One region of the Microbacterium sp. NPDC091676 genome, then DNA from elsewhere that is predicted to be linked to it. Evidence: predicted binding sites of a transcription regulator. Region 1 holds the regulator's gene; the other holds the start of a gene.

Region 1 (3,866 bases):
CCGGCGATCCAGGAGGCGCCGGTCCCCTTCGCGATGAGCGGGTACATCGAGTACGTGGGAGCGAAGCCGAAGGCCGTGCGCCCCGGTCCGCCGAACGCCTGGAAGATGTGCTGCAGCACCTCGTTGGATCCGTTGCCCGCCCAGATCTGCTCCGGCGTGAGGCCGTGACCCAGGTAGTCGGCGAACGCCTCCCGCAGCGTGGTGAACTCACGGTCCGGGTACCGGTTCACGTCTCGGATCGCCACCGCGATGTCGTCGAGGATGTCGCTGGCGACCTCGTCGGGAACAGGATGCGTGTTCTCGTTGACGTTGAGGGCCACCGGGAGCGGGGCCTGAGGTGCGCCGTACGGGGTGAGTCCGCGCAGATCGTCGCGGAGCGGGAGATCGTTGAGGGAGAAGGTCACCCTTCCCATCTTAAGAGGAGCGCGGAGAGCCGAGGTCATCGTGACGATCGGATCGTCACGGACCGGAGGCCGGACCTCGACCGCCGTGTCAGTCGGTGTACCGTGCCGGGAGCGCGAGCTCCTGCCCGACCTGGAGCTCACCACCACGCAGGAGGTTCATCCGGCTGATCTCGCCGATGACATCCCGCGGGTCGGCGTCGGGAGCGATGCTGCTCGCGATCGACCACAGCGTGTCACCGGGCATGACCGTGACGGTCTGGACGGAGACGGCCGGTGCGTCCGCGCCGGAGGCGATCGCGCTGCCCCCGCCGAGGGCGGCGAAGGCGATGCCCGCAGCGAGCGGGACGGAGGCGAGCGCGAGCAGCGTGCGGCGACCGCGGGCCGTGATCCGCAGCCGGGTGGCCGGACGGGCCGATGCCGGAAGGGCGGTCGCGGTGCTGAGGCTCATGCTGCTCATGTCTGCTCCTTACTGTCCCGGCGCCGGAGCCCGGGGAGGTTGGCGTAGCGTTCGCATCCGCGACTCGGCCGGGAGCCGTGAATGCGAAGCTACGTTCCGAAGATATCTTCGAGTTCGAACATCTGTCAAGCTGTCTTCGAAACCAGGCCCCGCGAATCCCCCGACACGCTCGAACAGATCTTCCAGATCGGCGGTTTTCTCGGATACGGTTTCGATAAGGACACCCCACCACGGGCCACCGACATTCGAAGCGGCACGTCGGATCACGCAGTGAAGGAGCACCATGAGCGACACCTCAGCCCTCGAGTCCGAGGCGCCGCGCACCCGTCGTCGCAAGAACCTCAGCCCGAAGCAGATGGCGATCCTCGAGGTCATCCAGGCCTCGATCGCACAGAACGGCTATCCGCCGAGCATGCGTGAGATCGGCGACGCCGTCGGGCTCAAGTCGCTGTCCAGCGTCACCCACCAGCTCGGTCAGCTCGAGCTCAGCGGCTACCTGCGGCGCGACCCGGGCAAGACCCGCGCGATGGAGGTCCTCATCGACCTCCCCGGCACGGGCACGGAGAACCCGGCCGATGTGACGACCCCCGTCGGCGATGCCGCCCTGGTCCCGCTGGTCGGGCGGATCGCCGCCGGTGTGCCGATCACCGCCGATCAGCAGGTCGAGGAGATCTTCCCGCTCCCCCGTCAGCTCGTCGGCAAGGGCGACCTCTTCATGCTCAAGGTCTCCGGGGAGTCGATGATCGACGCCGCCATCTGCGACGGCGACTGGGTCGTGGTGCGCTCGCAGAACACGGCGGAGAACGGCGAGATCGTGGCCGCCATGCTCGACGGCGAGGCGACCGTCAAAGTGCTCCGCCGTCGCGACGGCCACACGTGGCTGCTGCCCCGCAACTCCGCGTTCGAGCCGATCCTGGGCGACGAGGCGGTCGTGCTCGGCAAGGTCGTCGCGGTCATGCGCGCGGTCTGAGACGCCGTATCGTCGGAGAGACGACGACGAAGGCCCTCCCGCGCCGGGAGGGCCTTCGTGTGTCCGGGGACGACCGCGTCAGGCGGTGACCACCACGTCCTCGCGCACCCGTCGGGTCGCCTCGACGATGTTCCGCAGCGACGCCGTGGTCTCGGCGTAGCCGCGGGTCTTCAGACCGCAGTCCGGGTTCACCCAGAGCTGCCGGAGCGGGATCTCGTCGACCGCACGCCGGAGCAGGGACTCGACCTCCTCCACGGTGGGCACGCGCGGCGAGTGGATGTCGTACACGCCGGGGCCGATGCCGTGGTCGAAGCCCACCTCGGCGATGTCCGCGACGACCTCCATGCGGCTCCGGGCCGCCTCGATGGAGGTCACGTCCGCGTCGAGCGCACGGATCGCGTCGATCACGACGCCGAACTCCGAGTAACAGAGGTGGGTGTGCACCTGCGTGGCCGGTGCCGCGCCGCCCGTGGCCAGTCGGAACGAGGCGACCGACCAGTCGAGGTACGCCGGCTGGTCGGCCTGCTTCAGCGGGAGCAGCTCCCGGAGCGCCGGCTCGTCGACCTGGATCACTTGGATGCCCGCGGCCTCCAGGTCGGCGATCTCATCGCGCAGCGCCAGCGCCACCTGGTTCGCGGTCTCGCCCAGCGGCTGGTCGTCGCGGACGAAGGACCACGCGAGGATCGTGACGGGGCCCGTGAGCATCCCCTTCATGTGCTTTGCCGTGAGCGACTGGGCGTACGCCGACCAGGCGACCGTGATGGGCGCGGGACGCGAGACGTCGCCCCAGAGGATCGACGGTCGCGTGGCCCGCGAGCCGTAGGACTGCACCCAGCCGTGCTGCGTGACCGCGAAGCCGTCGAGGTTCTCCGCGAAGTACTGCACCATGTCGTTGCGCTCCGGCTCACCGTGCACGAGGACGTCGAGACCGAGGTCCTCCTGCAGGGAGACGACCGCGGCGACCTCACGGCGCAGGAACTCCTCGTAGTCGTCCTCGGGGATCTCGCCACGGAGGAACTGGGCGCGGGCACGGCGGATGTCGCCGGTCTGCGGGAAGGAGCCGATCGTCGTCAGGGGCAGCGCGGGTAGGCCGAGGGCGTTCTGCGCCTCCTCGCGCTCCTGGTACGGGGCACGGGCGAAGTCGGCGTCGCCCAGCGCGCGGGAACGCACCGCACCGTCCCGCACGCCGGGAGCGGTCAGGCGGTCCTGCAGCGCAGCGGTCGCCGCGTCCAGCTCGGCCGCGATCGCCGTGCGCCCTGCGGACAGACCGCGGGCGAGGGTCACGACCTGCTGCACCTTCTGGTCCGCGAACGCGAGCCAGGAGACGAGGCGCTCGTCGAGAGCGGTCTCGTCGTCCACGTCGTGCGGCACGTGCAGCAGCGAGGTCGAGGTCGATGCCGACACCGGGGCGCCGAGCGCGCGGAGCGCCTCCAGCGCGTCGAACGCCGCGGAGAGGTCGCCGCGCCAGATGTTGTGCCCGTCGATCACACCGCCGACGAGGGTCTTGCCCTCGAGGCCCGGCACCGCGGCGGGCACGGTGCCGCGCACGAGATCGACGGCGATGGCCTCGACGGGGGCCGCGGCCACGGTCGCGAACGTCTCGCCGAGGCTCGCGTACGGGGCCGCGACGAGGATCGAGGGACGCTCCTCGGCGGTGCCCAGCACCGCGAGCGCGCGCTCCGCGGCCGCGGCGAGCTGTGCGGTCGTGGCCGGCAGGGACTCGCTCACGAGGGCGGGCTCGTCGAGCTGCACCCACTCGGCGCCCGCGGCGCGCAGGCGGGCGAGCAGGTCGACGTAGACGGGCAGCACATCCTCCAGCCGCGAGAGCGGCTCGAAGCCCTCCGGCGCGTCGTCCGACGCCTTCGCGAGCGCCAGCAGGGTGACCGGTCCGACGACCACGGGTCGGGTGACGAAGCCGGCGGCGGCGGCCTCCGCGACCTCGCGCACCAGGCGGTCGCTGGCGAGGGAGAACACCGTCTCCGGACCGATCTCCGGCACGAGGTAGTGGTAGTTCGAGTCGAACCACTTCGTCATC
Region 2 (3,866 bases), on a different contig from region 1:
GGTGCGCCCCACTTTACTCCACTTTCCTCCACATTCCTACGGCGAATCCAGAGTATCGCGCGTCGGGTCCCGGCCAGCACGACCGCGACCCGCGTGATTTCGCGGTGGAGGAAGGTGGAGGGTCAGTGGAGGGCCAGTGGAGGGCTCAGGAGGCGACGACGCGTCGCAGACACGAAAAAGCCCGGATGCTCAGCATCCGGGCTTCGTGGTGGAGGAGAAGGGAGGGGGTCAGTGACCGTCCTGGCGCCGATCCCACCGATCGTTCATGCGATCCATGAAGGAGGAGGAGTCCTGCCGCTTCGGGGCGGTGCGCGTACGGGTCTCGGCCGGACCGCTGCGCCGGACCGGGGTGACGGCCAGCATCACTCCGCCGAGCATGGCCGCGAATCCGATGACGCCGACCACGATGCCCCAGACGTCGCCGAGGATGACACCCACGACCAGCCCGCCGATGCCGGCGAGCAGCAGGAGGGCCCCGTAGACGAGGTTGCGATAGCTGAGCGTGCGATCACCCGACGGCGCGCTCACGACGTCGGCGTCGTTGTGCAGGAGATGGCGTTCCATCTCGTCGAGCAGACGTTGCTCCTGTTCGGAGAGTGGCATCTCATCCCCCTCGGGTATCGTGCCCTCCAGTCTACGCGCGAGCAGCGTCCGGGGCTAGCGGTTCCCGCCTCTCATCCTTTACGTATGCTGGGAGTCGTGCCGTCCCCCTCCCCCTCCGTCGCCGAGGCCGTAGCCGCGCGGCTGGACCTCTTCCTCGACCGCATGCGAGCCGAGTCGGCCGAGTACGGCGAGGACGCCGCCGCCTTCCTCGATGCGGCCGCCGACACCCTCTCCGGCGGCAAGCGGCTGCGTGCCCGCTTCTGCCACGCCGGGTGGCGCGCGGTCGCCCGGTTCCGCGACCGTCACGCGCTCGAGGACGACCGCCTGTGGGACACGTGCGCGGCCCTCGAGATCTTCCAGTCCGCGGCGCTGGTCCACGACGACCTGATCGACAACTCGGACACGCGTCGAGGACGCCCCGCCGCCCACCGCGCGCTCGAGTCCTCGCACCGCGCCGCCGGATGGTGGGGGGACGCCGCGGCCTTCGGTCGCGCCGGAGCCGTGCTGCTCGGCGATCTCCTCGTGGCCTGGAGCGACGACCTCCTGGAGTCCGCGCTGGACGGGCACGCCGAGGCGGGGACGGTGCGGGCGGAGTACGCCCGGATGCGCCGTGACGTCACGACCGGCCAGTTCCTCGACATCGCCGAGGAGTCGGCGTGGAGCGTCAGCGACGACCGCGCGCACGCCGAGCGGGCTCTCCGCGTCGCCTCGCTGAAATCGGCGCGTTACAGCATCGAGCAACCGCTGATCCTCGGCGCGAGCCTCGCCGGCGCCGATGCCGAGCAGATGCGGGCGCTCCGCCGCTTCGGGCATCCGCTCGGTCTCGCCTTCCAGCTGCGCGACGATGTGCTCGGCGTGTTCGGCGACGCCGCCGTCACCGGGAAGCCCGCGGGCGACGACCTGCGGGAGGGCAAGCGGACCGTACTCATCGCCCTCACCAGGGAGAGCCTCGACGTCCCCGCCCGCCGGGTGCTCGACGAGATGCTCGGAGATCCCGAGCTGTCGGCGTCCCAGGTCTCGTTCCTGCAGGAGACCATCGCCGGGACCGGGGCGCTGGATCGCGTCGAGACGATGATCGCCGAGTACGCCAGGGAAGCCGACCGCGCTCTGTCCGGCGCGCACCTCGACGACGCGGCGGTCGGCGAGCTGCGCGACCTCGCCAGGGCCGCGACCGTGCGCTCCTCCTGAGAGCGCTCAGGCGAGCGTGCGCGCGAGCCGGCGCACCTCGCTCTTGTGTCCCGCGAGGAGGGAGGCGATCGGCGAACGCCCGAGGGTCTCGTCCTCGGCGAGCAGCCAGTCGATCAGCTCGTCGTCAGAGAACCCGGCGTCCTGCAGCACGATGATCGTTCCGCGCAGCGAGCTCAGCGGCTCGCCGTCCACGATGAACACCGACGGGACCGCGAAGACACCGCTGCGGCGCGAGCCGACGAGGTAGTGCTCGTCGATCAGGCGACGCACGCGACCCAGCGGCTCGCCGAGGACCTCGACGAGGTCGGGCATGGTCAGCCACTCGAGAGCGGAGTCAGGGGTTGCAGCGACGTTCTCAGACACGTTGCCACTATCTCACCTCCGTGGCTCGGTCGCATGTTCGTCACTTCCGTCTCACCAGTCACACCCGTCACTTCTGTTGACATCTCTATACATCCGTGTCAGCGTGAAGTGCTCGAAAAGGGGGCCCGACGTGATCCTGCAGACAGCCGTGGCCGGCGCTCTCGCCGCCACCCTGACGGCGACACCCGCCGCCGCACCCGCACCACCGCTCGCACCGCACGAACGCCAGCGCGTCGCTCCGGCGCGCGTCGTCCCCACGCAGGATGTGCCGCCAGGGCACGTCGTGCAGCCCGGAGACTCGGTCGCCGGTGTCGCCGGTCGCTACGGACTCCGCACCGCAGACGTGCTCAGCTGGAACGGGCTCTCGATGCGCTCCGTGATCTACCCCGGACAGACGCTCTCCCTGCGGGCACCGGCGTCGGCTCCGGCCCCGGCAGCGACGCCTGCCCCGGCCGCGGAGAAGACGCACGTCGTCGCGGCCGGCGACACGGTGTTCGCCATCGCGCGGACGTACGGGACCTCGGTGAGCGCGATCCTCGCCGCCAACGGTCTGCCCCAGGGCGCGATCATCTACCCGGGCCAGAAGCTCGTCGTCTCCGCGGGCGCACCCGCCGCCCCCGCGGCCGCGCCGGCCGCCGCGCCGTCGACGCCCGCCCCCGCGCCGGCCGCCGCCACGCACACCGTGGCCGCCGGTGAGACGCTGTTCTCGATCGCCCAGAAGTACGGCACCACGATGCAGTCCCTCTTCGCCTGGAACGGTCTCGAAGCCTCCTCGATCATCTATCCCGGTCAGAAGCTCGCCGTCCAGGCGGCTCCGGCGCCGGCGCCCGCCGCCGCCCCGAGCGGCCAGCGCACCGCCGCTTTGAATGCGGAGCAGGCGGCCAACGCGTCCCTCATCATCCGCGTCGGCCGTGAGCTGGGCGCCTCCGACCGCGCGATCGCCACCGCTCTCGCGACGGGAATGGTGGAGTCGGGTCTGCGGAACCTCGACTGGGGAGACCGCGATTCGCTCGGGCTGTTCCAGCAGCGCCCCAGCACGGGCTGGGGCACCCCGGAGCAGATCATGGATGCGGAACGGAGCACGCGGGTCTTCTACGGCGGAACCGGCGATCCCAACGGCGAGGTCACCCGCGGTCTGTTCGACATCCCCGGGTGGGAGTCGCTGTCCTTCACCGACGCGGCGCAGGCCGTGCAGATCTCCGCCTACCCCGAGCGCTACGGGCAGTGGGAGACGCAGGCGTACGCGTGGCTCGCCCAGCACGGGTGACGCATCCGGAAATCCGGATGCGTCGAGGGGTGAGGCGTTCCCGGGGCTTTCAGCCAATCGTCCATAGACTTCTGTCGTGACGACCAACCATCAGGCCGACCCCCTCATCGGGCGGCTTGTCGACGGTCGCTACCGCGTCCGCGCGCGGATCGCACGCGGCGGGATGGCCACCGTCTACGTCGCGACCGATCTCCGCCTCGAGCGCCGCATCGCACTGAAGGTCATGCACGCGCACCTCAGCGACGACTCGGCGTTCCAGAGCCGCTTCATCCAGGAGGCCCGCGCCGCCGCCCGCCTGGCCGACCCCCACGTGGTCAACGTCTTCGACCAGGGCCAGGACGGCGAGCTCGCCTACCTCGTCATGGAGTACCTGCCGGGCATCACCCTGCGCGAACTCCTCCGCGAGCAGAAGCGCCTCACGGTCGCCCAGACGATCACGATCATG

What was found. The regulator LexA, encoded in region 1, represses DNA repair genes until DNA is damaged. The targets are predictions, from matches to a motif close to TCGAACANNTGTTCGA.
Region 2: ACIQID_RS00635 (LysM peptidoglycan-binding domain-containing protein) is a predicted target of LexA. The motif match lies at 2,180-2,195, and genes of this name have one in related genera.

Annotation. Positions count from the first base shown of each region.
Region 1 is NZ_JBIVTI010000002.1:34,805-38,670, forward strand. It holds gene ACIQID_RS13240 (histidinol-phosphate transaminase) at 1-413, opposite strand, end outside; gene ACIQID_RS13245 (LysM peptidoglycan-binding domain-containing protein) at 493-861, opposite strand; gene lexA (transcriptional repressor LexA) at 1,145-1,831, shown strand; gene metE (5-methyltetrahydropteroyltriglutamate--homocysteine S-methyltransferase) at 1,910-3,866, opposite strand, start outside.
Region 2 is NZ_JBIVTI010000001.1:105,892-109,757, reverse strand. It holds gene ACIQID_RS00650 (DUF3040 domain-containing protein) at 229-603, opposite strand; gene ACIQID_RS00645 (polyprenyl synthetase family protein) at 766-1,791, shown strand; gene ACIQID_RS00640 (Rv2175c family DNA-binding protein) at 1,798-2,154, opposite strand; gene ACIQID_RS00635 (LysM peptidoglycan-binding domain-containing protein) at 2,285-3,421, shown strand; gene pknB (Stk1 family PASTA domain-containing Ser/Thr kinase) at 3,498-3,866, shown strand, end outside.